DNA from 2 places in the Caballeronia sp. 11_S32 genome. Region 1 is predicted to be linked to the other one. Evidence: riboswitches for the same ligand, from Rfam matches in the RefSeq annotation. Region 1 holds a riboswitch; the other holds the start of a gene.
The links. A riboswitch is a leader RNA that binds a small molecule or an ion and turns the genes downstream of it on or off. The one in region 1 is predicted to bind glycine.

Region 1 (15,468 bases):
CGCGTCGCTCGGGCGAAGGAACTCTCGCGCTGCGCAGTCGAAGCGTTCCCGGCCACGGCCGCGGCGCGCGACTACCGCGCGATCGCGGCGGAGCTCCTGCACTGGCCGATGCGTCCCGCGCCTTATCCGGCGAAGACGGAGAGCCAGAGAAACGCGCGCATTCCGGTAGGCGACTCTGGTCACGGCGTGCGGGAAGCCTGGCTTTCCGAGCATGCAATGAGCAGCACGGCGTCGATGTGATCAAGATAGGTGACCAAGATGTATAACGCCCAAGGCAAACTCTCACAGTCGGACGTGCTGACGAAATATGCGCCGCTCGTTCGCCGGCTGGGGCTTCAACTCGTCGCCAAGATGCCGGCGAGCGTGGATCTCGACGATCTCATCCAGGCCGGCATGATCGGCCTGATGGACGCGGCGAGCCGCTACAAGGAAGATCAAGGCGCGCAGTTCGAGACCTACGCGAGCCAGCGCATTCGCGGCGCGATGCTGGATGAGCTGCGCGCGAACGACTGGCTGCCGCGCAGCATGCGCAAGACATCGCGCGAAGTGGAATCGGCGGTGCACAAGGTCGAGCAGAACCTCGGCCGCTCGGCGAGCGAGACGGAGATCGCGGAGCACATGAACATGCCGCTTCCCGAGTATCAGTCGATGCTGCAGGACTTGCACGGCAGCCAGCTGATCTACTACGAAGACTTCGACCGCTCCGCCGACGACGAGCCGTTCCTCGACCGTTATTGCGTCGACCGTTCGGATCCGCTTTCGGCGTTGCTCGACGACAGCTTGCGCGGCGCGCTGATCGAGGCCATCGACAAGCTGCCCGAGCGCGAGAAGCTGCTGATGAGCCTCTATTACGAACGCGGCCTGAACTTGCGCGAAATCGGCGCGGTGATGGAAGTGAGCGAATCGCGCGTGTGCCAGTTGCACAGCCAGGCGGTGGCGCGTCTTCGCGCGAAGCTGCGCGAGCAGGCGTGGACGGGCGTCGAGGCTTGATGCTTTAGTTCATTTCGAAGTCGCGCGTCTCGGCGAACACGGTCTTGCCTTCGCCGAGACTTTTCGCGCGATACATCGCGCGGTCGGCGGCGCGTAGCACGGCGGTCATGCCGGATTGATGCGCGGCCGTCGCGCTGGAAAGCAGGCATGCGCCGATGCTCGCCGAGACCGACACCGGCCGCTCCTGCACCGAGGTGATCGCGGCGAGCACCGAGTGAATGCTGTCGGCCATCGCGAGCACCGCGGCGGGATCGCGCACCTGATGCGCGAGCACGACGAACTCGTCGCCGCCCAGACGCGCGATGGTATCGGTCTTGCGCATGCGCTTGCCGAGCGATTGCGCGAAGGCCTGCAGCAGCATGTCGCCGACGGCGTGGCCGTAGGTGTCGTTCACTTCCTTGAAGCCGTCGAGATCGATGAGGAGGAGCGCGGTGGCGCTGTCGCCATCGGCTTCGGGCGCGGACATCGCGCGATCGACGATCTGCTCCAGCGCATAACGGTTCGACAGGCCGGTGAGCGGATCGGTCGATGCCTGACGCGCGAGATCCCGATTCGCGTTGCCGAGCCGGTCGACGAGCACGCTCAGATACACCGATGCGCCCAGCACGCTCAGGCCCAGCCCGATAGCGGCGGGGATATTCGCATGCCACCACGGCTGCCAGAGCGCGAGCGCCACGACGATGACGAGCGCCGTCGCGCATGAAACGGCGAGCGTGCGCTTGCCATAGCGGCATCCCGAGCCGATCAGAAACCAGAACATCACCCAGATGAGCGGCAGCCCGATGGCGCCGCCCGCGGCGAGCGCGAGCCCGAGCAGCGTCTGATCGGCGATGGTCGTCGCCGTGAGACGCTTCACCGAAGGCGAGCGCATGCGGCTGACGATCAAGAGCGTGACGGCGCCATAAGACACGTACAGCGCGACAATGCGCATGACCATCGATGCATCGTGCGACGGATGGAGCCACGCGTAGATGCCGTATGCCAGAAGAACCGCCGCACCCATCCAGACCCGCAGCGTGGCCTGCTCGCGTTCGGGATTCCGGTGCTCGGACCATGCGAAGGCATAAGCCCGGCGTGCCGGTTGATGCGCCTGCTCCATACTGAACCCCTGGATGGTGATTTCTTTCTTTTATCTTGCTGTTATGTACTGCGGCCCCGTCGCATGGCATCGGTGGGATGGAGTGGCATCGAATTGCACCGAGCGAGCGATCCGCTATTTTGCAACGTTTTGCGAAGACGCTGTGTTTCGTGTAAGAACGGCTTTCGAACGACTTTTTCCGATTCACCGTGATGCGCGACGAATCTTCCTCAGCCTCATTAACGGCCGAATGGCTGCCGGTCTGTAATAGCGACGACGTGCCGGAGGGCGGGGCGCGCGGGTTCATCGTCGCCGATGAGCGGATCGTCGTGTGGCGCGACAGCGTCGGCGCGGCGCACGTGTGGCGCGATTACTGTCCGCATCGGGGCGCGCAGTTGTCGCTCGGGCACGTGATGCGCGATCAGATCGTGTGTCCGTATCACGGATGGCGTTATGACATCGAGGGACAGTGTTTGCGGATTCCGTCGAATCCGTCGCTGCGTCCATCGAAGCGTGTCTGCACGACGACGTACGTCAGCGAGGAGAAGTACGGCGTTATCTGGATGTGCTTCGGCGAGCCTGCTCATGCGCTCGATTTTTTTCCCGAAGCCGCGATTCCCGGCGGCCGGCGCATCAATCTCGCGCCGCAGATGGTGAGGTCATCGGCGCCGCGCGTCGTCGAGAATTTTCTGGACATGGCGCACTTTTCGTTCGTGCACGAGGGCATTCTCGGCGAAGACGCGCATACGGAAGTGCCTGACTATGAAGTCCTTGTGACCGATGGAGGGCTGGAGGCGCGGCAGTGCCGATACTGGCAGCCCGCGGGCATTCCGGGGCAAGGCGGCGGCGCGATGATCGAGTATGTGTATCGCGTGAAGCGGCCGATGATTGCGACGCTCACGAAGATGGCGGGCGGTGGCCTGGGGGCGTTGCATATCATGCTGGCGGCATCGCCCGTGACGCAGACGGAGACGCGGGCGTGGCTCGTTTCCATCCACGAGGATGACACGACGCATTCCGATCAGGAGCTTTATGACTTCAACATGGAGATCCTGACGCAGGACACGCCGATCGTGGAGTCGCAGTGGCCTCGATGCCTGCCGCTCGATCTCGATGCGGAGTTGCATCAGCGCTGTGACCGGATGGCGGTGGCTTATCGCAGGTGGCTGGCGGGGATGGGGTTCGGGTGGGGGACGGTGCTTCGTGCGGCGCCGACCTCGGCTCTTTCTGGCAATCGTTGATCCAGGCGGATAGTCATATCGCGACGGCCACATTCGTTGATTCGGACTGCGGAATCGCTTGAGGATGTAAGCACCGTTTATCAGCACTGCCGTAGGCAGATCCCGTCTCGTGACGTGAAAACGCCCAAGGGTTCGGCGCGTCCTGGATAGGTGGACGGCGTACTGCCAAGGGGAACGACAGGAATATTATTCGAACCGGCGGATGGATGAGTCCGACAACACAACTGCGCGTGCTGGTTGTTGCCGATTTAGTTGAAGCGGAATTCTTGGCGCGCCCGGCTGGGATCGAACCAGCAACCCCTGCCTTCGGAGGGCAGTACTCTATCCATTGAGCTACGGGCGCATCGGAGAAGGGCTTGCGGGGGAAAGACACACGCCGAAAGTCGGCTGCAAGGCCCATGCGAATCCGAGAGGATACCTGTTTTCCATGACTTCGTCCATCGCACGGGGTCGAACGCGCCCGCGCGACAAGACGCCGGAAGCCTCACACGATTCGGGTAAACGCCCGCTCCGCCGCGCCGGCCACCCCGCGCCGACAGTTAAGCGTTCCGTCTATAATCGACCGTGCCTTTCCCCAAGGCGCGCCCAAGCGCAATGCGGTAGCTGTCACGCTGTCACTGAACCGACTCACACCAAAAAACGGGAGACGAGACAAGCATGAGCGAAGCACCCCACGGAGCCCCGATCAAGACACCCGGCCAACTCATCGCCGCGGTCATCGCGGGATTCGGCATCCCGGTCGCCATCATCATCCTGCTGGCCGTCTACGTGAACAATGCGACGCGCACCGGCGCCGGCACCGATCTCGAATCCTCGGTCAAGGAGCGCATCGCGCCCGCCGCGCAGGTCGATATCCGCGACGCCAACGCGCCGCGCGTCTACAAGACAGGCGAGGAAGTCTATAAAGCGGTGTGCTCGGCCTGTCACGCGGCAGGCACCGCAGGCGCGCCCAAGTTCGGCGATGCCGGCGCATGGGGCACGCGCATCGGCGAAGGTTACGACACGCTCCTGCACAACGCGCTCAACGGCAAGGGCGCGATGCCCGCGCGCGGCGGCACCAGCCCCGACGATTACAGCGACTTCGAAATCGCGCGCGCTGTCGTCTATATGGCGAACGGCAGCGGCGGCAAGCTCGCCGAACCCGCGCAACCCGCGCCGGGCGCGGCGGCCAGCGCGGGCGCATCGGCGCCGGCAGCGAGTGCCGGAGGCGCATCGGCCCCGGCGGGCGCGAGTTCGAACGAAAACGCGCAGGCCGCCGCCGCCGTGGCGGCGCTCGCATCCGTGCCGCAAACCGCATCGGCGGCGCCGGCAGCGGGCGCGCAAAGCGCCGACGCAGCCCAGGCCGGCAAGGCGCTCTACGAGCAGGTCTGCCAGGCATGTCACGCGGCCGGCGTGCTCAATGCGCCGAAGTTCGGCGACAAGGCCGCATGGGCGCCGCGCCTCAAGGAGCCGATGGACACCGTCTACAACTACGCGTTGCACGGCAAGGGTGCGATGCCGCCGAAGGGCGGATCGAACGCACCGGATGCGGATGTGAAGGCGGCCGTCGATTACATGGTCAACGCGGCAAAGTAACGCTCGAGCCGAAACAAAAAACCCTGCGTCGTCGTGGCGCAGGGTTTTCTTATTTGAAGCGCAAAGAGATCAACTCTTCTGCAACATCGCCTTGAGCATCGCCATGCGATCCTTCGGCGACAAGGGCGCTTCTTCCTTCGTCGGCGGCGGCGCATCGTCGAGCAGCATCTCGGGGATGAAGCGCGACGGCTCGCACACCACCGTCTCCCGCGCGCGTTTGCGCTTCTTGCACCAGTTCAGATGCAGGCTGCGCTGCGCCCGCGTGATCGCCACATACATCAGCCGGCGCTCTTCCTCGATGCGCGAATCGTCGATGGGCGCGTCGTCGTCCGAGCCGCCGCGATGCGGCATGATGCCTTCCTCGACGCCCACCAGAAACACGTGCGGATACTCCAGCCCCTTCGATGCGTGCACGGTCGACAGCCGCACCGCGTCCGGATCTTCCTCCTTGCCTTCGAGCATCGACATCAGCGCGACCGTCTGGATCAGGCCGAGCAGGTTCTTGCCTTCATCGGCGAAACCGTCGGCGGTGTCGTAGCCGGTCTGTTCCGTTCCGGGCGCGGCCTCCGGTTTCGTGCCCTTGCGCTTGAGCCATTCGAGGAACTCGAGCACGTTCTGCCACTTGGACTGCGCCTGACGCTCGTCGTACGCGTCGTAGAGATACGACTCGTAATGGATGGCTTCCATCATGTCGTCGAGCACTTCGGTCGCGGGATCGCGCGCGGCGCGGTCCGACAATCGACGGATCCATTCGCAGAACGTGCGCAGCGGCTCGACCTGCCGCGCCGACAGCCGCGCCTCGATGCCGCCCATGAACACCGCCTCGAACAGCGACACCTTCGCCGCGCCCGCGAACGCGCCGAGCGCTTCGAGCGTCGTGTTGCCGACACCGCGCCGCGGCGTCGTGATCGCGCGGATGAACGCGGGATCGTCGTCGGGATTCGCAATCAGACGCAGATACGCGATGAGGTCCTTGATCTCGGCCTTGTCGAAGAACGACTGCCCGCCCGACAGCACATACGGAATGCGCTCGCGCCGCAAAACCTGCTCGAAGATGCGCGCCTGAAAGTTGCCGCGATAAAGAATCGCGTAATCGCGAAACTGGGTGCGCCGCTCGAACTTGTGCGCCGACAGCCGGAACACGACGGATTCCGCCTCGTGCTCCTCGTCGTTGCAGCCGGTGACGGTGATCGTGTCGCCCATGCCGTGCTCGGACCACAGCTTTTTCTCGAACAGCTTCGGATTGTTCGCGATGACGTTGTTCGCCGCCGTCAGAATCCGCACCGTCGAGCGATAGTTCTGCTCCAGCTTGATGACGTGCAGCTTCGGGAAATCCTTGCCGAGCTGCGCGAGGTTTTCGATGGTCGCGCCGCGCCAGCCGTAGATCGCCTGATCGTCATCGCCCACGGCGGTGAACGCCGCGCGCGGGCCGGCCAGCAGCTTCACCAGTTCGTACTGGCACGCGTTCGTGTCCTGATATTCGTCGATCAGCAGATAACGCAGGCGGTTCTGCCACTTCTCGCGAATCTGCTCGTTCTCCGCGAAAAGCTGCGCGGGGCGCAGGATCAGATCGTCGAAATCGAGCGCCTGATACGCGTGCAGCGTGGCCGCATAGCTGCGATAGACGATCGCCGCCTGATGCTCGTCCTCGTTGCTCGCGAGCACGGAGGCCTGATCGGGCGACACCATCGCGTTCTTCCACAGCGAAATGATCGACTGGATCTTGCGGATCAAACCCTTGTCGGTCGTGCCGAGCTGCTCCTGAACCATGCCGAAGCAGTCGTCCGAATCCATGATGGAGAACTGCGGCTTCAGTCCGACGTGCTCCGCTTCCTGCCGCATGATCTGCACGCCGAGCGAATGGAATGTGCAGATCGTCAACTGATTGACGGGAATCTTGCGGCCTTCCTTGCCGGGCGTCGTGAGCGTCTTGCCTTCGAGCAGTTTCCCGGTGCGCTCGCGCATTTCGAGCGCGGCCTTGTTCGTGAAGGTGAGCGCGGCGATGTGCTTCGGCTCGAAGCCGCGTCCTTCGATCAGATGCGCGATCTTCTGCGTGATCACGCGCGTCTTGCCGCTGCCCGCGCCGGCGAGCACGAGACAGGGACCGTCGAGATAGCGCACGGCTTCGCTTTGCGCGGCGTTGAGACCTGCGGACATCGTATTGGGCTTGGATATCTGGCGCGCGCGGCGGACCGGCGCATGGAGGAGAGCGCGATGTTAACACGATAGAACCGGCGCGGTTCCGGCCCTCGTTCGTGCCACAATATCCGACCGAATTCACGACAGGACGATGCCCGCATGAACACAGCACTGAAAGTCGGCGTAATGGGGTACGGACTCGCCGGCGCGACGTTTCACGCGCCGGTCATAGAGCACTGCGGCCGCGCCGAAGTGACGGCTATCGCGACGAGCCAGGCCGAGCGCGCGCAGGCCGATTATCCGAACGCGCAGATTGTCGCGGATTTCGACGCGCTGCTCGCCGTCGACGGTCTCGAATGCGTCGTCATCGCGACGCCGAACGACACGCACTTCGATCTCGCGCATCGGGCGTTGTCGGCGGGAAAGCACGTGGTCGTCGACAAGCCGGTGACGCTCTCCGCGCGCGACGCCCGCACGCTCGCCGATCTCGCGCAGCAGAAAGGCCTGATCTTCGCGCCGTTCCACAATCGCCGCTGGGACGGCGATTTCATGACGGTGCGCGCGCTCGTCGAAAGCGGGCGGCTCGGGCGCATCACGCATTACGAATCGCATTTCGACCGCTTCCGCCCGAAAGTGCCGCAGCGCTGGCGCGAGGAGGCGGAGCGCGGCGGCGGGCTGCTGTTCGATCTGGGGCCGCATCTGATCGATCAGGCGCTGACGCTCTTCGGCGCGCCGCAGACGGTGACGGCGTTCGTGAAGGCGCACCGCGATCACGCGCACGCGCCGGACTACGTGCATCTCGTGCTCGGCTACGGCGACAAGGAAGTGATCCTGCACGCGAGCGCGCTCGCCGCGCTGGAACCGCCGCGCTTCGCGATTCATGGCACGCGCGGCAGTTATGTGAAGAACGGGCTCGATACTCAGGAAGATCAGCTGCGTTCGGGCATGCGGCCGGGCAATCCGGAGTTCGCGAAGAACCCGCCGGGCGTGCTGCGCGAAGTCGATGGCGACCTCGATCTGCGTCACGAATTCGCCACGAAGGACGGCGCATATATCGAGTTTTATCGGGCGCTGGCGGCGGCGATTCAGGATAGGAAGCCATTTCCGGTCTCGCCGCAGGACGCGGTCGATACGATGACGATCATCGAGCTGGCCATTCAGAGCGACGCCGAAGGGCGGCGCGTGCCGTTCGCGCGCCAGTGACGTCTATCGCCGGTGGATGCTTCCGGAGCGTCCACCGTGCACCGACACGCTTTCGCCCAACTACGTGACGCCATCGATGGTGAGGGTGGCCGGCATGCGGTCTGGGGAAAAGATGACGAATCGTCCAGCATACGCGCGCGATTGCGGCAAATTTCCCCGTATTTGAAACAAAGCGGTTCGATTCTTCGCCGCGCGGGCCCGTTCGGCTAAGCCGATACGGATCGATCGGACAGTCAATCGCTGCGGTCCGAATCCGTTTGACAACCCCAATTCGGTCGCGTAAATTCTGCCGCACGCGTCGGGAGAGCGCGTGGCCGCCGCTTGTCAGCACGACAGCGGACGCCGCGCCGCCGAAGGGGCATACCCGCAAACTCTCAGGCAAAAGGACCGACGGCGTCGAGGAAAGCAATTTCCTCGCACTCTGGAGAGCGGCAGCGGCTTCGTCGAACGAGCCAGTTGCCCACCGAAGGGGCGCGCGATGAACCGCGGCACGACCGTGCACGGTTCGCGCAATCTCTCAGGTACCGAGGACAGAGGGGTCACGCATCGCAACCGCCAGCCGGTATGCACCTTGCGCGCTGCAACGGCAGCGAGCGCAGGCGCATTCGGCAGGCAAAAGCGCGCTGCGTGGCCTTTTTTGTTTCGCGAACCGAGGCCCCGATGACTTCTCTTCAACACACGCCCTTGCACGCCGCTCACCTCGCGCTCAACGCGCGCATGGTCGACTTCGGCGGCTGGGACATGCCCGTCAACTACGGTTCGCAGATCGACGAGCACCGCGCCGTGCGCACGGATGCCGGCATGTTCGACGTTTCGCACATGCGCGTGGTCGATTTCGAGGGCGAAGCCGTCCGCGAATTCTTCAAGTACGCAATCGCCAATAACGTCGACAAGCTCACGACGCCGGGCAAGGCGCTCTACTCGTGCCTGCTCAACGGCGACGGCGGCGTCATCGACGATCTCATCGTTTACTACTTCTCCGAGACGAGCTTTCGCGTCGTCGTGAATGCGGGCACGGCGGAGAAGGACATCGCGTGGTTCGGGCAATTGAATGCCGAAGGCGAATTCAATCTGTCCATCACGCCGCGCCGCGATCTCGCGATCATCGCCGTGCAAGGCCCGAATGCGCGCGAAAAAGCCTGGCAAGTGCTGCCGGATACGCGTGCGCAAACGCAGGACATCAAGCCGTTCAATGCGGTCGTTTTTCCGTCGACGCAATTCGGCGAGCTGATGCTCGCCCGCACGGGCTACACGGGCGAGGACGGCTTCGAGATCGTCGTTCCGGCGACGCACGTGGAAGCGCTGTGGAACGCGCTCGCCGCCGTGGGCGTGAAGCCCGCGGGCCTCGGCGCGCGCGACACGCTGCGCCTCGAAGCCGGCATGAACCTCTACGGCCAGGACATGGACGAGAAGGTCTCGCCGCTCGACGCCGGCCTCGCATGGACCGTCGATCTGAAAGCGCCGCGCGATTTCGTCGGACGCTCGGCACTCGAGGCGCACGGCTCGAAGGCGAATTTCGTCGGACTCGTGCTCATCAAGGAAAACGGCAAGGCGGGCGGCGTGCTGCGCGCGCATCAGAAAGTCGTCACGCCGCACGGCGAGGGCGAAATCACGAGCGGCACGTTTTCGCCGTCGATGCAGGAATCGATCGCGTTCGCACGCGTCCCGACCGCTGTTGCCGTCGGGGACACGGTGCAGGTCGTCATCCGCGACAAGCAACTCCCCGCGCGCGTGGTAAAACTTCCGTTCGTGCGCAACGGCAAGGTTCTCGTCGAACTTTCATAAGCGCCGTCGCGCCCGTTCCCTCCTATCAAGAACCTCACGAAAGAACCACGCAAGGAGCATCCAATGAGCATCCCGGCCGATCTGAAATACACCGAATCGCACGAATGGGTCCGCACCGAATCCGACGGCACGCTGACCGTCGGCATCACCGATCACGCGCAGGAAGCGCTCGGTGACATCGTGTTCGTCGAGCTGCCGGCGGCGGGCAAGACCGTCGCGGCGGGCGATGCGATCGCCGTGATCGAATCGGTGAAGGCCGCATCCGATATCTACGCGCCGGTGTCGGGCGAGATCGTCGCCGCGAACGACTCGCTCACCGCGACGCCCGATCAGGTGAACGGCGCGCCGTACGAAAGCTGGCTCTTCAAGATCAAGCCGGCAGGCGACGCCTCTCTCGACAAGCTGCTCGACGCCGAAGGCTACGGCAAGTCGATCGGCGAATAACTCTCTCAATCGACGAAGGCGGTTCCTTCCCGCAACGAAGGTGCCGCCATTCGCAGGAATTCACATGAAGCTCGAACACCCGGATCGCCTGATGAACCGCACCTCCCTGTCACTCGCCGCGCTCGAATGCCACGATGCATTCGCCGAGCGGCACATCGGCCCCGACGAAGCAGACCAGCGCGCGATGCTCGACGCGCTCGGCTTCGCATCGCGCGCGGCCTTCATCGACGCGGTGATTCCTGAATCGATCCGCCGCAAGGAAACGCTGCCGCTCGGCGCGTTCACGCAGCCGAAGAGCGAGGCGGAAGCGCTCGCGTCGCTGCGCAAGCTCGCGGACGAGAACCTGGTGTTTCGGACTTATATCGGCCAGGGTTACTACGGCACGCACACGCCGGCCGTGATCCTGCGCAACGTGCTGGAAAATCCGGCGTGGTACACGGCATACACGCCGTATCAGCCGGAGATTTCGCAAGGGCGCCTCGAAGCGCTCCTGAACTTCCAGCAGATGGTGATGGACCTGACGGGCCTCGCGATGGCGAACGCGTCGCTGCTCGACGAAGCCACTGCCGCCGCTGAAGCAATGACGCTGCTGCAACGTGTCGGCAAGCCGAAGTCGAACGTCTTCTACGTCGCGGATGACGTGCTGCCGCAGACCATCGAAGTGGTGAAGACGCGCGCGAAGCCGGCGGGCATCGAGGTGAAGGTCGGCCCGGCCGCGGATGCCGCGAGCGCGAACGCGTTCGGCGTGCTGCTGCAATATCCCGGCGCGCAAGGCGACGTGCTCGACTATCGCGCCCTGACCGAAGCGATTCACGCGGCGGGCGGCCATGTCGTCGCGGCGGCGGATCTGCTCGCACTGACGCTCATCACGCCGCCGGGCGAATGGGGCGCGGATGTCGCGATCGGCAATACGCAGCGCTTTGGCGTGCCGGTCGGCTTCGGCGGCCCGCACGCGGCTTACATGGCCGTGCGCGATGAATTCAAGCGCCAGATGCCGGGTCGTCTCGTCGGCGTGACCGTCGATGCGCAAGGCAATTCCGCGCTGCGTCTCGCGCTGCAGACGCGCGAACAGCATATTCGCCGCGAAAAGGCGACGTCGAACGTCTGCACGGCGCAGGCGCTGCTCGCGATCATGGCGAGCATGTACGCCGTCTATCACGGCCCGCGCGGCCTGAAGACGATCGCATTGCGTGTGAACCGCGTCGCGTCGGTGTTCGCGGCGGGTCTGCGCAAGCTCGGCTACACGATCGCCAACGAAACGTTCTTCGATACGGTCACCATCGACAGCGGCTCGAACACGACCGCGCTGCATCAGGCCGCGCACGCCGCGCACATCAACCTGCGCCACGTGAGCGCGACGCAAGTTGGCGTATCGCTCGATGAAACCACCACGCGCGACGATCTGCTCAAGCTCTTCGCGCTGTTCGCAGAAGTGGCGGGCAAGACCGAAACCTTCGATATCGACGCGCTCGACCAGGCCGCGCCCGATTCGCTGCCGGCCGAACTGCATCGCACGAGCGAATACCTGACGCATCCGGTCTTCAACCGCCATCACTCCGAGCACGAAATGCTGCGCTATCTGCGCAGCCTCGCCGACAAGGACCTCGCGCTCGACCGCACGATGATCCCGCTCGGCTCCTGCACGATGAAGCTCAACGCGACCTCTGAAATGCTGCCGGTGACGTGGCCCGAGTTCGCGCAGATTCACCCGTTTGCGCCCGCCGAGCAGACACTCGGCTATCGCACGATGATCGATCAGCTCGAACAGATGCTGGTCGCGTGCACGGGTTACGCGGCGGTTTCCTTGCAGCCGAACGCCGGTTCGCAGGGCGAGTACGCGGGCCTGCTCATCATTCACGCGTATCACGAGTCGCGCGGCGAAGGACATCGCAATGTGTGTCTGATTCCGGCGTCCGCGCACGGCACGAATCCGGCGTCGGCGCAGATGGCGGCCATGCAGGTCGTCGTCGTCGCGTGCGATGCGAACGGCAACGTCGATATCGAAGACCTGAAGGCGAAGGCCGAAAAGCATTCGGCGAACCTCGCGGCGATCATGATCACGTATCCGTCCACGCACGGTGTGTTCGAGCGCAATGTCCGCGAAATCTGCGACATCGTGCATTCGCACGGCGGCCAGGTGTATGTCGACGGCGCGAACATGAACGCGATGGTCGGTCTCTGCGCGCCCGGCCAGTTCGGCGGCGACGTCTCGCATCTGAACTTGCACAAGACCTTCTGCATTCCGCACGGCGGCGGCGGACCGGGCGTTGGTCCGGTCGCGGTCGGCGCGCATCTGGCGAAGTTCCTGCCGAATCAGGTCTCCAGCGGCTACAAGCGCGACGAAGCGGGCATCGGCGCAGTGTCGTCGGCGCCGTACGGCTCGGCCGCGATCCTGCCGATCTCGTGGATGTACATCGCGATGATGGGCGCGCAAGGCCTCACCGCCGCCACTGAAAGCGCGATTCTCGCGGCGAACTATGTCGCCAAGCGCCTCGCGCCGCACTATCCGGTGCTGTACAGCGGCCCGGGCGGGCTTGTCGCGCACGAGTGCATTCTCGACGTGCGGCCGATCAAGGAATCGAGCGGCATCTCGGTGGACGACGTCGCGAAGCGCCTGATCGACTACGGCTTCCACGCGCCGACGATGAGCTTCCCCGTGCCGGGCACGCTGATGGTCGAACCGACGGAATCGGAATCGAAGGAAGAGCTCGACCGCTTCATCGACGCGATGATCGCGATCCGCGAGGAAATCCGCGCGGTGGAAGAAGGCCGCGCCGATCGCGAGGACAACGTGCTGAAGAACGCGCCGCACACGGCGGCCGTCGTCACTTCGGACGAGTGGACGCACAAGTACACGCGCGAAGCGGCGGCGTACCCGGTGAAGTCGCTCGTGACGCGCAAGTACTGGTCGCCGGTCGGCCGCGCGGACAACGCGTACGGCGATCGCAACCTGATGTGCTCGTGCGTGCCGATTTCCGACTACGCGGAATAAGGAAGCACGCCGCCCGGCAATGAAGGAAGCGTAAAGCATTGTCGGGCGGTATCGCGGCGCGCGTCAGACCGGCTAACATCTCACCCCGGACCAAAGCCAATCAAGGAGTTCGCATGGCGCGGAAGGTGCGAGAGGTGAACAAGAGCCGTTTCAGGACGCGCACGGCGCTGGCCGCGCTGTTGGCGTTCGGCATGTCATGCGCTCACGCGGCGATGAATTTCTGCGCCGCGCCCGCGATGCAGACGAGCGAACGCACCAACGCCGATCCCGGCGTGAAAGCGCTGGTGAAGATGGTGCAATCACACGTGAACGACCAGCCGAAGGCGCGCGCGAAGCTGCATACCGAGGGCACGCTGCCGCACGAAGGCATTTACGACGAGAGCGTCGAAGCGGAGAAAGACCTCGGCCTGATGCGCGATGCGGCGCTCGCGTGGCGAGCCACAGGCGACGAGCGCTATTTGCGGCTCGTCGACCGCTTCCTGTTCGCGTGGACGACCACTTACCAGCCGAGCTTCAACCCCATCGACGAGACGAACTTCGAATCGCTGATTCTCGCGTACGACCTCACGGCGAGCGCCTTGCCGGTGAAGACGCGCAATGCGGCGAACGCGTTCATCGCGAAGATGGTGAAAGGCTATATCGCCGATATGGACCAGCAACCGCGTCCGCTCACGGGCAATTATCGGAACAACTGGCAGAGCCATCGCGTGAAGCTGGTGGCGATGGGCGCGTTCACCATCGACGACCGCAAGCTCATCAACGCGGCGCAGCGGCTGTTCGTCGAGCATATCGGCGACAACATCGCGCCAGATGGATCAACAGTCGATTTCGCCGAACGCGATGCGCTGCGCTACGTCACCTACGATCTTCAACCGCTCGTGACGGCGGCGCTCGCCGCGCGACGGCATAACCGCAACTGGCTGCCGGAGCGCGCCCAGTCGGGCGCGACCCTTGCCGAAGCGCTCAACTGGCTCACGCCGTACGCGCTCGGCACGAAGACGCATAATGAGTTCGTGCGCTCGTCGGTGCCTTTCGACGCCAAGCGCCGCGAGGCCGGATTGCCGGGATTTTCGGGTCAATGGGATCCGAAGAACTCGGCGGAACTCTTTCATCTTGCGGCCCGTCTCGATGGCCGCTACGCGCCGGTCGCCTTGCGGCTCGCACCGACGCCGCCCGCGTGGCTCGCGGTGTGTCTGCCGCTGCCGGCGCGTTGATTCTTACGAGCAACTTTGTACGAGACCCGGGCAAGCGCTGAAGTGCCGATTCGGGTCGACAGGAGCAATCATGGCAGTCAGCGTATTCGACCTCTTCAAGATCGGCATCGGACCTTCGAGCTCGCACACCGTCGGACCGATGCGCGCGGCATTGATGTTCGCGCAAGGGCTCGAGCGCGACGGGCTGCTGGACTCGGCGGCATCGGTGAAATGCGAGCTGTACGGCTCGCTCGGCGCGACGGGCAAGGGCCACGGCACCGACCGCGGCGTGATGCTCGGCCTGATGGGCGACGCGCCCGATACCGTCGATGCATCGAGCATCGTTCCGCGCCTGGAGGCCGTGCGTAGCTCGAAGACGCTCGCGCTGCTCGGCACGCGCGATATTCCGTTCACGATCAAAGAGAACATCGCGTTCTATCGGCAGGCGTTGCCGGAGCATCCGAACGGCATGAAGCTGTATGCGTTCGATGCCAACGGCGCGTTGCTGCGCGAAGCGACGTATCTGTCGGTGGGCGGCGGCTTTGTCGTGACGGCGGGCGCGGCGAACACGGCGGTGCTGACGGCGCACGAGCAGTTGCCGTATCCGTTCCACACCGGCGACGAGCTGATGAAGATGTGCGCGGAATCGGGCAAATCCATCGCGCAGCTGATGTGGGAAAACGAGCGCGTCTGGCGCAGCGAGGATGAAATCCGCACCGGGCTTTTGCACATCTGGGATGTGATGCAGGACTGCGTCGCGCGTGGGTGCGGCATCAACAATCCGGACGCGGAAGGGCACTTGCCGGGGCCGTTTCAGGTCAAGCGCCG
Region 2 (15,468 bases), on a different contig from region 1:
GCGGTCAGGCGAACTGCGCGCGCAGCCACTTCTTGTTCATCTTGCCGACGCTCGTTTTTTCGAGCGCATCGACGAACTTGACGATTTGCGGCACGGCGTACTTCGAGATGCGCCCGGACTCGCTGAATGTGAGCACGTGGCGTTTGATGTCGTCCTCGCCGATGCCGGCGTCGGCCTTGAGCACCACCAGCGCGACCGGCCGCTCGCCCCACTTCTCGTCGCTGATGCCGATGACGGCGACTTCGGCCACGCCCGGATGCATCGAAATGAGGCTTTCGATTTCGAGCGACGAGACCCATTCGCCGCCGGACTTGATCACGTCCTTGATGCGGTCGGTGATCTGGAGATTGCCCGTCGAGTCGATATTGGCGATGTCCTGGGTGTGCAGATAGCCGCCGCTCCACAGGTCGGCGGAGGCTTCAGGATTGTTCCAGTAGCCCTGCGTGAGCCAGGGCGCGCGCGCGACGACTTCGCCGTATGCCTTGCCGTCGTGGGCGACGTCCTTCATCTCCCCGTCGACGATGCGCAGGTCGACGAGCGGAATCGGCAAGCCGGTCTTGCAGCGCAGGCGCACCTGCTCATCCGTGTCGAGCGCTTCGGAGCCGGGCTTCAGTTGCGCGAGGCTCAGCACCGGACAGGTTTCCGACATGCCGTAGCCGGTGAAGACATCGATGCCGCGATCGAGCGCGGCGCGCGCGAGGCCGTGCGTCAGCGCCCCGCCTCCGATGACGACCTTCCATTTGCTGAAGTCGACGCTCTTCGATTCCGCGCAGCTCAGCAGCATGTGCAGGATCGTGCCGACGCAATGTGAGAACGTCACGCGTTCGTCGCGCAGGAGCCGGACGAGACGATCGGGCGCGTAACGGCCCGGATAGACCTGCTTCACGCCCATTGCCGTGGCGATGTAGGGCATGCCCCATGCGTGCACATGGAACATCGGCGTGAGCGGCATATAGACATCGCCGCGATGGAAGCGCTGCCCGGACTCGGGGCTCGACAGGGCCGCCATCAGCGTGATCGTGTGCAGAACGAGCTGGCGATGCGAGAAATAGACACCCTTGGGCAGTCCCGTCGTGCCCGTGGTGTAGAACGTGGTCGCGCGGGTGTTTTCGTCGAAGTCCGGAAAATCGCAATGGTCCGGACTCGCGGCGAGCATTGCTTCGTATTCGGTGGCGAACGGAATCGAATGCGCGCAGACTTCGCTGCCGGCTTCGTCGATCCAGACGAAGGTTCGCACCGTTTCGAGCTGGTCTCGAATGGCCTCGATGACCGGCAGAAAATCGGTGTGGACGAACAGTATCTCCGCGCCGGCGTGATTGATCGTGTAAGCGATCTCGTCGTGCGAAAGACGCACGTTGACCGTCTGCAGGATGGCGCCCATCATCGGAACCGCGAAATAGCATTCGAGGTAGCGGTGACTGTCCCAGTCCATCACCGCGACGGTGCTGCCGTGCTGCGCGCCGAGCCCTGCGAGGCCATTGGCGAGCCGCGCGATGCGCTCGCGCAGCGTGGCGTAAGTCATCCGCATCGTTCCGCGGTACACGATCTCCTGATCGAGCGCCTGGGTAAATGGCGTGTGCAGCAGTTGCTTGATGAGCAATGGATAGGCGTAGGCCGAAGGCTCGGCGGCCTTCACGTCGTCCCGCATGGGAATCTCCTTTAATCCTGATATGAACCGCGGGAGGGACGTGGATCAATTTTTTTGTTCGTGTGGCGTCCTCCCGGTATGCGAATCTTCGGGGCGAACGCGCGCGCGGACTATCCCCTGAATGGGGGAGCGGGGGAGCGGCGGTGATGGGTTATGCCCGCGACCTTGAAGGGCGAGCGCTTGCGGATACGGTGGCGAAACGAGGTCGAAGCGGGGCATCACCGCACAGACCGGCTCGAGCAACGCCGTCCGTTGACGGAAGCGTGAGCCGTGCATGCTCTCGACGGTTGAATATGCATCGCGTCCAGTTTTGAGACACGTCAATCAGCGAACGACTGCCCTCTATTAGGATGAGCAATTCTGTTCAGATTCTGGAGGTGACATGTCGTTTCCCGAATGGGGGCATTCATACAACGCGCTATACGTGCCGCTGTCGCGATGGGACTGGCAATGCGCTTTGATGCCTGCCGGCGAAGTGAAAACGGAAGGCAGCTTCTGGTCGTCGCGGTCTTTCGAAGAGCGAGAAGAGAAAAGGAAAGGCCGGCAGAAGCAAATCGAGCAGGACAGGGAGGATTTTCAGCGCTTGTTCAGCGTTGACATCGACCGACGCGGAACCGCTGCGTCCTCCGACTTCAGGTATTACGCAGACTTCATACGCGATACCCTGCGGGCGTCGAGCTGGAACATGCCGCTCGATGGCGACGACATCACGCACTTGCTGCGCCGTGCCGTGCGTGATGGCCGTATCGTCCCCGCGATTGATCGCGCATGGCTCGGTGGACAGCGGGTTTTCAAACACTACGCACCGCAGCACTGGCCGCGCTATAGTGGCGGCGTTTCCTTCGCCGCGAGTACCGGCGGAGCGAGTGCGCCAGCGGGCCGATTCACAGGTCCGTTTGCTGCCTCTCGGTATGCGGCGGAGATGGTGCTAAATAACAGGCTCGCCAACGGTAACAGCATATTTGGTGGCAGCAGCAGCGGGGCGATTACTGGCGGTTTCGATTGGTTCGGCGCTACGGAAGCGGTCGCCGGAACCGCGCTCGGCGGCGCGGGTTCGGACGACGACAGCGGAGGCGATGCCACGCTCAGAAAATTCGGTAATACCGACGGTAGCGACGGCGGTTCGTTGCCTGGCGACGCGCAGCCGTTCGAGTATCAGTCGGACAGTATCGACAGCGAAGCGTTCGATGTCGCTGGAACCCATCGCGGCGACATGTATGCTTGCGACATCATTTCAATAGAATGTAAAGGCTCTGTGCTACGCGAATTTCCGAGTCAATATCTCGATTCGACATATAACGATATTCAGACCGACGCACGCGACGGCGTCAAGGATGCACGAAAGGCGCTCAAGCTCCTGAACGATAACCGCTTCAAAAAATAGGAAACGGACAATGTCTCATCCCTTGTTCACCTTGTTGCAAAAACTCGATTCTGCGAGGGTCGCCTATGCGCTCAGCCGCCATAGACCGGAAAGCATCCTCGTCTCAGTGACGGTTGTTGGTCAGCGCATCGAAATCGATGTATTCGACGACGGTCATATGGAAGTGTGTCGTTTCGTTGGTAATGAAGACATCGAGGGCGGCGAGGAATTGATCGATTCGCTCATCGACTTGGCTTCTTAGTAACCGTCGCTCGAATCGAAGGCTGAATTTCCAGCACCGCCATTGCCGCCGCTGCGGCGATTACGCGCGGCCCGCTTGCACGAGACCGCGCGTGCTTCACCTCATGCGGCGCGAGCCAACCCCGCAGCGCACTGTGACGAGTCCAACAAAATGGCATCCGCGATCGACTCCGCCGTCGCTGCCGACAACGTCCACCCGAGATGCCCGTGTCCCGTGTTGTAGTAGACGCCGGCCCGCTTGCCCTGCCCGACGCGCGGCAGCATGCTCGGCAACATCGGACGCAGGCCGGCCCACGGAATCACGCGCGCCGTCGACATCTCCGGGAACAGTTCACGCGTCCACGCGACGAGCGGCGCGATGCGATCGGCCCTGATATCGCGATTGAACCCGTTGATCTCCGCTGTCCCGGCCACGCGAAACCGGTCTGCCCCGAGGCGGCTCGTCACGATCTTCGCCTTGTCGTCGAGCAGGCTCACCCACGGGGCCGCCTGCCGGCTCTTCTCGTCATCCAGGCATACCGTGATCGAATAGCCCTTCACCGGATATACGTTCACATGGTCGCCGAGCATCCGCGCGAACTCGCGGCTTCTCACGCCGGCGCACACGACGATGCGATCGAACGCGCTTTCGGGCGCACCGTCGCCGTCATGCGTCCGGATATGGAAGCGTCCATCGCGCGTCTGGTCGATCGATGCGATCTCCGTGTCGTAGCTGAACTCGACCCCGTGCTTCACGCACGCTTGCGCAAGCCCGCGCGTGAACTTGTGGATGTCGCCGGTCGCATCCGAAGGCGTGAAGAAGCCGCCGTAAAACTCGCCGCGCAATGCCGGCTCGATCCGGCTGATTTCGCCCGCTTCGACCGCATGCCGGTCGAGTCCGCCTTCTCGCAGGAGCTCGTTGACCTTCGCGGCCGAATCGTAGTCCTTTTGGCTTCGATAGACATGCAGAATGCCGCGGCGCTCCAGATCGAAGTCGATATGCTCGCGCTCGGCGATCGCGTACAGATGGTTGCGCGCCGCAAGTGCCAGGCGCACGGTCTCGATGGTGTTTGCGCGGTAGTTCCCGATCTGTCGGAGGAACTCGCCCATCCATGAATACTTGTGCCAGGAAGGCGACGGATTCAGGAGCAAGGGCGCATCGCGCGTGAGCATCCAGCGCAGTCCCTTCACGACGGTGGCCGTGTGATTCCAGACTTCCGCGTTGCTGACGGATAGCTGGCCGCCGTTGGCAAAGGACGTTTCCATCGCCGCATAGCGATGACGTTCGAAAACGGTGACGTCGAAGCCGCGGCGAGCGAGGGCGTAAGCGGTCGTGACGCCGGTGATCCCGGCGCCGATGATGGCGATTCTTGACATGACATGGTCCAGATTGTGTTGAGCATGTGCCGGCTCGACGCGATATGCGTCATGTCCGGCTCCTGCCCCATCTGTCCATGTACCTGAGAGTTTCGATCCTGCCTGGCCGCCCTTGTGTGGCGCCCTGACCGGAAATCCCCTTCGGTGGGCGCAGCGCGCCTCTCTCCAGATCGTTCCTGCGGCGCGGTCCTTGGGCCTGAGAGTTTCCGGGGCGGTTGCTCCGTCGGCGCCGTCATCGTCTGATGACAGTCTCTCCCGCGCTGCATTTGAGAACATCCGCACAATAACGTTACGAATTAACGCGCGCAAGTGCTATTTGCGAGAAGTCCGCGCGTCAGGACCCGGCCGAGGCCGGCCGCAACGCCTCGTGGCACGCCTGCAGATCGGCCATGAATACCTTCAGGATCGATGGCATGGCCGCGCCCCGCCGCGTGATCGCGCAGAACGGCCAGATGCCGCCATAGCGCTCCGCGCAGATCCGGCGCATGTCGCCGCTCTCGACCCAGCGCAGCGCGTAGTGATTGGGCAGAAATCCCACATACGTGCCCGACAGGATGAGGATCGCCTGCGCCTCGACATTGTCGACGGTGGCCGCCGCCTTGCTCGCGCTCAACATGCGCAGATCGTGCTGCTGGAAATAGCCCCGCGCGACGATCCGGCTCTCGGCGATCATCTCCGAGGACACGTCGGCATCGAACGCGCGCCCATAGAGCGGATTGCCCTTGCCGCAATAGAGGCCGTCCGGTTCGACATAAAGCTCGTCGTAGCTCAGGCCCGGCACGTGAATCGGAAAATGGCCGATCGCCACATGGAGCCGGCCGTCCAGCACGCGCTCTTCCAGCTCGGCGGGCGAGCCCACATAGACGTCCACATGCACATCGTGTCCCCGCGACACGAACTTCTGCAGCGCATTCGGCAGCGGCGATGTCTTGTCGGAAACCGTGTTGTCGATGGTCCCGAGGTAGAGCTTTCCCGAAATGTGCTTCTTGAGCGCGTCGGTATCCATGCAGAACGCCTCCACGGCGATCTGCAGCCGCTGCGCCGCTTCGTAGGTCGCGATGCCATGCTCGGTCAGCCGGAAGCCGCTGCGCCCGCGTTCGCACAGCTTGAGCCCGAGCCGGGTTTCGAGCGTGGTCATCTGCTCGCTGATCGTCGACTGGCTGACGTTCAGGCTCGCCTGCGCAGCGGAAAAGCCGCCGCATCGCACCACGGCCATGAAAACCCGCAACAGCTTGAGGTCCACGTCCTGCAACTGGGTCATCGTTCGCGCCTCCATGCGCCGTTGCTTCGGAAATTCCGATATGAACATCCGATACTCGTGATTTTCATGCCCGCCGCTCCTGTCCATAGTCTCTCAAAACAACGCGCAGGCTCAACCTGCGGTCCACCCAGACAGAACAGGAGATGCAGATGCAGGGCAACAGCTATGAATCCGGGCGACTCAACCTGCCGTTCGTCGGCCATTGCACGTTCGCGAAGTCGCCGGTGTGCCTCGACTGGAACCGGATCGACGCCGATGTGGCGATCCTCGGCGCGCCGAACGACATGGGCACGCAATGGCGCTCCGGCGCGCGCTTCGGGCCGCGCAGCATTCGCGAGGCGTCGACGCTGTTTTCGTTCGGCCATGCGGGCGCCTACGACCACGAAGACGACGTGCTGTATCTGAGCCGCGACCAGTTGCGCATGGTCGACGTGGGCGATGCCGACATCGTGCATACCGACATGGCGAGCAGCAACGCGAACATCGAGCTTGCCGTGCGCAAGATTCTCGCGTGCGGCGCGATGCCCATCACGCTGGGCGGCGACCATTCGATTCACGCGCCGGTAATCAAGGCGTTCGAAGGAAAAGGACCGATCCATATCATCCACTTCGACGCGCATCTGGACTTCGTGGACGAGCGTCACGGCGTGCGCTACGGGCACGGCAATCCGCTGCGGCGCGCATCCGAGATGGCGCATATCGTCGGCATGACGCAGCTCGGCATTCGCAACGTGTCGTCGTCGAACCGTGACGACTATGACGCGGCGCGCCGTGCCGGCTCGGAGATCCTGTCGGTGCGCGACGTGCGCCGGCTCGGAACGGAAGGCGTTCTCGCGCGGATTCCCGAAGGCGCGGCCTACTATATAACCATCGACATCGACGGTTTCGACCCCTCCATCGCGCCCGGCACGGGCACGCCGAGCCACGGCGGCTTCCAGTACTACGAGGTGCTCGAGATCATCCAGGCGCTCGCCCGGCGCAGCCGCGGAAACATCGTAGGAATGGACCTCGTCGAAGTCGCGCCCGCCTACGACCCCGCCGGCGTCACGCCGATTCTCGCCGCTCAACTGCTGATGAATTCCATCGGCTTCATCTTTCACGAGCGCAGCAAGGCGAAGCGCTGAAAAGCGCGCCTGCAACCGGACGGTTCACATCGACATTCACGGGGCTCGACATCACGAAGCCCCGGATAAATCAGGAGACGACGTTGGATACCATTGTTCGCGATTACCTCGGGCGATTCGGCATTCAGGAGGCCACCGCGCGCTTTTTGAAGAAGCCGCAGAAAATGTTCATCGGCGGCGAGTGGGTGACGGGCGGCGCGGGAGAGACACTCGATGTGATCGAGCCGTCGACCACCGGCGTCATCACGCAGCTTCCGCTCGCCACCGCCGACGATCTCGACCGTGCGGTCCGCGCGGCGCGCAAGCAGTTCGACGGCGGCCCGTGGCGCAAGCTCAAGCCGCTGGAACGGGAGCGCATGCTGCATCGGCTCGCGGATCTGATCGAAGCCAACGCGACCGAGCTCGCGGAAATCGAATCGATCGACATGGGCAAGTCCGCCGCGCAGGCTCGCGATGTCGACGTGCAGGGCACCATCGACACGTTCCGCTACTTCGCCGGCTGGGCCTCGAAGCTGCACGGGCGCACCGTCGAGCCTTCGCTTCCGGGTGACTATGTCGCCTATACGCGCAAGGAGCCGGTCGGCGTGGTCGGCATCATCGTGCCGTGGAATTTTCCGCTGCAGACGATGGCGTGGAAGCTCGCGGCCGCGCTCGCCGTGGGCTGCACGGCGGTCATCAAGCCGGCCGAACTCACGTCGCTGTCGACGCTGCGCTTTGCCGAGCTCGTGCAGGAGGCCGGCATTCCGGAAGGCGTCGTCAATGTCGTGACGGGACGCGGCGCCGTGATCGGCGCGGCGCTCGCGCGTCATCCCGGCATCGACAAGCTCACCTTCACCGGCTCGACCGACGTAGGCCGCAACGTGGGACAGGCGGCCGTGCACGATATCCGCCGCGTGACGCTGGAGCTGGGCGGCAAATCGCCGGTGCTCGTGCTCGACGATGCGGACATCGACGCCGCCGCGCGCGCCGTCGCGAACGGCATGTTCTTCAACTCCGGGCAGGTGTGCGACGCCGGCACGCGCGTGTATGCGCAGCGCAAGATCCACGACCGCTTTCTCGCCGCGCTCATCGACTACACGCGCACGCTGAAGATCGCGCCGGGCCTCGATCCCGACTGCTTCATCGGCCCGCTGGTATCGGCGCTGCAGAAGGAACGCGTGAGCGCGTATATCGATACGGGACGGCGCGAAGGCGCGGAGCTCGTCTACGGCGGACGCAGGCGCGAAGAAGCCGGTTACTTCGTCGAGCCCGCGATCTTCGCGCATTGCCGCAACTCGATGAAGATCGTCCGCGAAGAGATCTTCGGACCCGTGCTCGTGACATCGCCCTTCGACGACCTCAACGAAGCCGTGCAGCTCGCGAACGACTCGCCCTACGGTCTCGCCGCGGCCATCTACTCGAACGATGTGAATCGCATCCACACGCTCGTGCCGCAACTGCGCGCGGGCAGCGTCTACGTGAACGCGCACAGCACGATCGACCCGGCGATGCCGTTCGGCGGATTCAAGGAATCGGGCTTCGGCAAGGACCTCGGGATGGAGCAGCTCGACCACCTGACGGAGACGAAAGCCGTCTGGATCACGCTGCACTGAGCGCCCCTCCCCTCTTACGGCATCAGCTTACTGATCGAGGTACGCGATGAAATCATATGAAAGCGCCGCGCACGCAAGCGCGAATTCGGCGGCGACGAGCGAGCACGGGGCGATAGAAGGTCATTCGATCGACTTCATTCCCGAGCACGAGCGAACGGACCGGCTGTCCCGTCAGGGACCTTTCTGGTTCCTCGGCAACTTCACCTTCTTCACGATGACGATCGGCTTCGTCGGACCGAGCGTCGGTCTCACGTCGTGGTGGACGACGGTCGCCGGCACGCTCGGCATCATGTTCGGGACGCTGTTCATGGCGTTTCACGGCTCGCAGGGTCCGCATCTCGGCTTGCCGCAGATGATCCAGTCGCGCGCGCAGTTCGGCTATCGCGGCGTGATTCTGGTGCTGTTCGCGACGTTGTTCGTCTTCGCGGGCTTCAACATCGTCAATCTCGTGTTGATGATGCAGGGCCTCAAGACGCTGTTCGGCTGGGATCCGTTCAGGATCGCGCTCGCGGTCACCGTGCCCGCGTCGATTCTTGCCGTGCTCGGCCACGACTGGATGCACCGCAGCTTCAAGTGGGCGCTTTATCTGTCGCTGCCGCTGTACGGGCTCGTGACTCTCGCGGTCCTGATGCACTGGGTTCATGACGTCCCGGCGCCGGCCCTGGCCGCGGGTGCAAGCGCGCCGGCACCGCTCGGCTTCAACTGGACGGGATTCATCGCCCAGTTCGCGGCGGCCGCGAGCTACAACATCGCCTACGCGCCCTATGTGTCCGACTACTCGCGCTATCTGCCGAAGAACACCTCGGGCAGCAAGCTGATCGCGGCGGTGTTCGTGGGCGCGTCGCTGTCGGGCGCGTGGATGATCGCCGTCGGCGGCTGGCTCGCGGATCACCTGCATGCGAGCGATGTGCTCGTCGCGCTCAACCAGGTCGGCAGCGATCTCGCGCCGGGACTCGGCAGCGTGGTCGTCGGCGTCACGATTCTCGCGTTCCTGCCTGTCATCGCGATGAACATCTATAGCGCGAAGCTGACGGCCATCACCGGGGTCGATTCGTTCAGGAAGATCCGTCCGACGGCCAGGACACGCATCATCGCGGTGCTCTTCGTCGTGTGCCTGCAGCTCGGCGTGGCGTTGAGCATCTACACGTCGGGCAAGGGTTTGTCGGTGCTGAACATCTATCTCGTCGTGATGCTGTACTTCCTCGTGCCGTGGACGGCGGTCAACCTCACCGACTATTTCTTCGTCCGCAAGGGCCGCTATGCGATCCCGCACTTCTTCATGCCGCACGACAGCGTGTACGGCGCGTGGGGCGGGCGCGGCCTGATTTCCTATGCGATCGGCTTCGCGGCGATGATCCCCTTCTTCTGCATCTTCGATGGTCAGGACGCGGTCTATGTCGGTCCGCTCGCACGGGCAATCGGCAGTGTCGATCTCGCATGGCTGGTCGGGCTGCTCGTCTCGGGCATCGCGTACTTCGTGCTCGCACGCTCGCTCGACATGCGAAAGGAAGAGGCGGTGATCGACCACATCGAAAGGACGCTGCCCCAGTACACGACAGGCGACAAGCGCTTCTAACCCGGCGCGTCATCCACGAATGCGAAACAGCAAGAGATCAGGAAACGATATGTCCACCGATCAATACGATTACATCATCGTCGGCGCGGGTTCGGCCGGATGCGTGCTGGCCAACCGGCTCACCGAAGACCCCTCAGTGCGCGTGCTGGTGCTGGAGTATGGCGGCAGCGATCGCAGCATCATCATTCAGATGCCGAGCGCCTTCTCGATGCCGATGAACACGAAGAAGTACAACTGGAAGTACGAAACCGCGCCGGAACCTCATCTCGACGGACGCCAGCTGCATTGTCCGCGCGGCAAGGTGCTGGGCGGGTCGTCGTCGATCAACGGCCTTGTCTATATTCGCGGCCACGCATACGACTTCGACGAATGGGAATCGCTCGGCGCGCGCGGCTGGGGCTACGCGAACTGCCTGCCGTATTTCCGGCGCGCGGAGAACTACAAGTTCGGCGGCGATGAGTACCGCGGCGGGAACGGACCCTTGTCGACGAACAACGGCAACAACATGCGCAATCCGCTTTACGGCGCATGGGTCGAAGCAGGCGCGCAGGCAGGCTACATCAAGACGGACGATTGCAACGGCCACATGCAGGAAGGCTTCGGCGCGATGCACATGACCGTCAAGGACGGCGTGCGCTGGTCCACCGCCAATGCCTATCTGCGACCGGCGATGACCCGGCCCAACCTGCATGTCGTGACCAATGCGATGACACGCCGGGTGCTGATCGAAGGCAAGCGCGCGGTCGGCGTCGTCTACGATCAGGGCGGCGTTACCCATACCGCGCGCTGCCGCGCCGAAGTGCTGATCTCGTCGGGGCCGATCGGCTCGCCTCATCTGCTGCAACGCTCGGGCATCGGACCAGCGGAAGTGCTGCGCCGCGCGGGCGTCGAAGTACTGCACGACCTGCCGGGTGTCGGAGAAAGCCTGCAGGATCACGCCGAGATCTACATCCAGTACGCGTGCAAGCAGCCGGTCTCGCTCAACAGCAAGATGGACCCGTTCAGCAAGTTCATGATCGGGCTGCGCTGGCTGCTGTTCAAGGACGGGCTCGGCGCCAGCAATCATTTCGAAGCGGGCGGCTTCATTCGCTCGGAAGCGGGCCTGCGGTGGCCGGACATCCAGTTCCATTTCCTGCCTGCCGCGATGCGTTATGACGGCGACAAGCCGCTCAAGGGGCATGGCTTCATGGTGCTCACCGGGCCCAACAAGCCGAAGAGCCGGGGCTACGTGCGCCTGAACGCCGCGGACCCTTACGTGCACCCCGAGATCCGCTTCAACTATCTGGAACGCGAGGAAGACCGCGAGGGATTCCGGCGCTGCGTGCGCCTCACGCGGGAAATCATCGGGCAGCCGGCGATGGACGCATTCCGCGATGTCGAGCTTGCGCCGGGGCCGGACGTTCAGACGGACGATGAGATCGACGCCTTCGTCCGGGCAAACCTGGAAAGCACGATGCACCCGTGCGGTTCGTGCCGGATGGGCGAAGACGCGATGGCGGTGGTGGACTCCGAACTGCGCGTGCGCGGCATGGAAGGGCTGCGCGTGATCGACTCGTCCGTCTTCCCGACCGAGCCGAACGGCAACCTGAACGCGCCCACGATCATGCTGGCGGAACGCGCCGCCGACCTGGTCAAAGGCGTCCGGACGCTCGACCCTTCGCACGCGGAAGTGGGGCTTGCGGAGGGCTGGGAAACACGGCAGCGCACCAGTGAGCCGAAACGCAAGCTGCATCACGTGTGAACGGTCAGAACGGGCGCCGGCCGAACCGGCGCCTGCCGCGTCTCACGCGTATCGGGCGAGACGGAATGGCTCGAGATCGACCGGCGGTGTGTCGCCGCGGATCAGCGCCGCGACGCACTCACCGACCGCCGGGCCGATGCCGAAGCCGTGCCCCGAAAAACCCGACGCCAGATAAAGCCCCGGAACATCGTGAAGCGGCCCGATGACCGGCATGGCATCGGGCGTCACATCGATGTAGCCGCCCCACGATTGCGCGATGCGCGCGCCCTTGAACACCGGAAAGCTTTCCCGCAGCCGCGTCCACGCCTGATCGATGCCCTTCGCGTACGGCAGCGGATCGAGCATCCGGCAGCGCTCGAACGGCGATTCGCGATCGGACGGAAAGCGCCGCGGGATCTTCCATTCCTCGACGAAGCGCTGGTTCAGGCGCACGCGCACGATCGACCGGTTCGCGATCCACGGACGAATGAACTTGTTCATCAACCGGAAGCTGTCCGGAACGAGTTCGCCGAGCGACGCGGAAAACTGCGAAACCGTATAGCCGCCGTCCGCGCGCTTGCGGCACGTGAAGTCCTTGGCGTTGATCGACACCGACATGCCCGCGTCGAACGGCGCCGTGCGCAGCACCGAGCCGCGCACCTTCAGTTGCGGAAACTCAACGCCGAAGTTGCCGCAAAACAGACGCGACCACGCGCCCGCCGCGACCAGCACGTTCTGCGCACGCACGCGGCCCGTCTCCGTGACGACCGCGCTCACGCGTCCCGCGCTGCTTTCGATGCCGCGCACCGCGCAATTTTCGACGATCGCCGCGCCGGCCTGACGCGCGAGCGCCGCGATGCCGGCCGTCGCTTGCGTCGGTTCGGCGACGCCGCAACTCGTGCTGTGCATCGCACCTGTCCACGCCCGCGCGCTTTGCGGCAACAACTGCTGCGCCGCGCGCTTGGTCAGGAATTCGGCCTTCGCGCCGTAGATCTTCGCGCTTTCGAACCAGCGCGCGTGATCGCTCGCATCGCGCTCGTTCTCCTGCAGATACAACAAACCGTTCTGCCGATAACCCACGTCGACCCGCTCCTGAATCTCGCGCCAGCGGCGATTGGCGAGCAGCGCGAGCGGCACTTCGGGCATGTCGCGCGACAGCGTGCGCACCCATCCCCAATTGCGCGACGACTGCTCGCACGCGAGCGTGCCTTTCTCGAAGAGCGCCGTGCGCACGCCCGCTTTCGCGAGCCAGTAAGCCGTGCTGACGCCGATGATTCCGCCGCCGACGATGGCCACATCCACCGGATCGAGCGCCTCTGCCATTGTGTTCATGTCCTGTTTCGAGTGCGATGGACGCCGCGCTTCACGCGGGATGACCGAGCGCATCGCGCAGCCTGTACCAGCTGATCGCGAGCGCGGCGCCGAGCTGGCGCGCGGGATAAAACGGAATGCGGCTCACCGGCGTCACCGGAAAATCGAGCTCGCCGGCGGGCACGCCGTTGATCGCGTCCGACAGCACGCGGCCGAGCGCGGTCGCCATCGCAACGCCACGTCCGCAATAACCGTAGGCCGTCCAGATCCCCGGCGCGAGCTCGTGCACGCGCGGCAGATCATCGACTGTCATGCCGACGCGGCACGCCCAGCGATGCGCCCAGCGCACGCCTTCGAGCTGCGGAAAGCGCGCGATGGCGGCGGCGCGAAGCTGCTGCTCCGTCGCGGGATCGATGTGATCCGCCGCGCGTCCGCGTCCGCCGATCACGAAGCGGCCTTCCGGATCGATGCGGCAGTAATACGTGATCTTGCGCGTTTCGGAGATGCCCGCGCGGCGTGGCATCAGCGCCTGTTGCAGCGGCGCGGGCAACGGCTCGGTCGCGATCTGCGCGCTCGCGACGGTCACATACGATTGCGCCACCGATGGCCACAGCTGCCCGGTATAAGCATCCGTCGCGATGATGACCCGCCTCGCGCGCACCGTATGGCTGCCGACGTCGAGCATGACGCCGCCGCCGCGATGCTCGCGGATGCCGTCGACCGGCGAATGCTCGTAGAACGCGACGCCGCGCCGGGACGCCGCGTGCGCGAGTCCGCGCGCGTAGGCGAGCGGATGCACCGCGCCCGCCCGCCGTTCGACGAGACCGGCGGGCCAGAAGCGCGAGCCGGTTGCTTCGAACATGGCGTCGGCGCAGAGGTATTCGACATCGCCGCCGTGCGCGTTGATTTCACGCGCGCGCCGTTCGAGATAGCCGACCGACGCCTGCGAGAACGCGCCCTGAATCCAGCCGGTGCGTGTTGCGGCGCAATCGATCTGCAACGCGGAGACGAGATCGAACAGATAGTCGGCGTTGCCGTATGCGAAGCGCGTCATCCGCCCGGCGACATCGCGGCCGAAGCGATCGATGAGCGCGGTTGGCGTCGGCTTGAAGCCCGGCACGACCTGTCCGCCGTTTCGCCCCGATGCGCGATGCCCGACTTCGAACGCTTCGAACAGCGCAACCTGCCGTCCGGAGTCCGCGAGATGGTACGCCGCCGATAAACCCGTGAAGCCGCCGCCAATCACGGCGACATCGACCTCGATGTCTTCGCCGAGCGTCTTCGCGGGACTGCGCGCCGCCGCCGTGCTCGACCAGAGCGTGCTGGCCGGTTCGAATGCATCGCGCTTCATGATGTGAGCGACTCCGCGTGCGTGACGCGCTTGAGGAAGTCTCGCACGCGTTCGTTCTTCGGCTGCGTGAGCACGTCGCGCGACGGCCCTTGTTCGGCGATACGTCCGCCATCGAGAAACAGCGTGCGATCCGACACGCTGCGCGCGAAGTCCATTTCGTGCGTGACGACGACCATCGTCATGCCTTTGTCCGCGAGCGCGCGCATCACCGAGAGCACTTCGCCGACGAGCTCGGGATCGAGCGCGGACGTGGGCTCATCGAAGAGAATCGCTTCGGGCTCCATGGCGAGCGCCCGCGCAATCGCAACGCGCTGCTGCTGCCCGCCCGACAACTGACGCGGATAATGCTGCGTCTTTTCCGCGAGCCCGACGGACGCGAGCAGGTCTTTCGCGCGTTCCGTGGCTCGCGCAACGCTCTCGCCCTTCACGTGAACGGGACCTTCCATCACGTTTTCGAGCGCCGTGCGATGCGGGAACAGATTGAAACGCTGAAACACCATCGAGACGCGTTGACGGATCGCGTTGATCTGACGGCTTTTCGCATCGACGGGAACGCCATCGATCGTGATGCGGCCGCCGTCGTGTTGCTCCAGTCCGTTGATGCAGCGCAGAAGCGTGGACTTGCCCGAGCCCGAAGGCCCGATCAGACACACGACTTCGCCCTTCCTGATTTCCGCGTTGATGTCCTGCAGGACGACATGCGCGCCGTATGATTTGCGAAGATTCTCGATCTTGATCATTTGCCTTTCCCGAAGCGCCGTTCCAGCCGGCCGATGCCGTACATCATCGGCAAACTCATCACGAGGTAGATCAGCGCGACGAGCGTGAAAATCGTGGCGCTCTTGAACGTCGCCGATGCGATCAGCTTGCTTTGCATCGACAACTCGACGACCGTGATGACCGCG

Region 2: linked by a shared signal. The riboswitch ahead of AC1Z32_RS37890 (D-amino acid dehydrogenase) and the one ahead of gcvT (glycine cleavage system aminomethyltransferase GcvT) in region 1 are both predicted to bind glycine.

The regions. Positions count from the first base shown of each region.
Region 1 is NZ_JBXOWH010000003.1:305,673-321,140, reverse strand. It holds gene AC1Z32_RS13090 (MinD/ParA family ATP-binding protein) at 1-240, shown strand, start outside; gene AC1Z32_RS13085 (RNA polymerase sigma factor FliA) at 259-990, shown strand; gene AC1Z32_RS13080 (diguanylate cyclase domain-containing protein) at 995-2,089, opposite strand; gene AC1Z32_RS13075 (Rieske 2Fe-2S domain-containing protein) at 2,281-3,309, shown strand; tRNA gene AC1Z32_RS13070 (tRNA-Arg) at 3,577-3,652, opposite strand; gene AC1Z32_RS13065 (c-type cytochrome) at 3,967-4,884, shown strand; gene AC1Z32_RS13060 (UvrD-helicase domain-containing protein) at 4,954-7,041, opposite strand; gene AC1Z32_RS13055 (oxidoreductase) at 7,183-8,226, shown strand; glycine riboswitch at 8,516-8,626, shown strand; glycine riboswitch at 8,638-8,770, shown strand; gene gcvT (glycine cleavage system aminomethyltransferase GcvT) at 8,887-10,011, shown strand; gene gcvH (glycine cleavage system protein GcvH) at 10,075-10,455, shown strand; gene gcvP (aminomethyl-transferring glycine dehydrogenase) at 10,520-13,447, shown strand; gene AC1Z32_RS13035 (alginate lyase family protein) at 13,561-14,661, shown strand; gene AC1Z32_RS13030 (L-serine ammonia-lyase) at 14,732-15,468, shown strand, end outside.
Region 2 is NZ_JBXOWH010000005.1:729,040-744,507, forward strand. It holds gene AC1Z32_RS37875 (fatty acid--CoA ligase) at 5-1,648, opposite strand; gene AC1Z32_RS37880 (hypothetical protein) at 2,031-3,032, shown strand; gene AC1Z32_RS37885 (hypothetical protein) at 3,043-3,273, shown strand; gene AC1Z32_RS37890 (D-amino acid dehydrogenase) at 3,375-4,628, opposite strand; glycine riboswitch at 4,698-4,799, opposite strand; glycine riboswitch at 4,803-4,896, opposite strand; gene AC1Z32_RS37895 (LysR family transcriptional regulator) at 4,963-5,937, opposite strand; gene speB (agmatinase) at 6,039-7,013, shown strand; gene AC1Z32_RS37905 (aldehyde dehydrogenase family protein) at 7,097-8,605, shown strand; gene AC1Z32_RS37910 (purine-cytosine permease family protein) at 8,652-10,181, shown strand; gene betA (choline dehydrogenase) at 10,231-11,922, shown strand; gene AC1Z32_RS37920 (NAD(P)/FAD-dependent oxidoreductase) at 11,965-13,233, opposite strand; gene AC1Z32_RS37925 (NAD(P)/FAD-dependent oxidoreductase) at 13,265-14,563, opposite strand; gene AC1Z32_RS37930 (amino acid ABC transporter ATP-binding protein) at 14,560-15,303, opposite strand; gene AC1Z32_RS37935 (amino acid ABC transporter permease) at 15,300-15,468, opposite strand, start outside.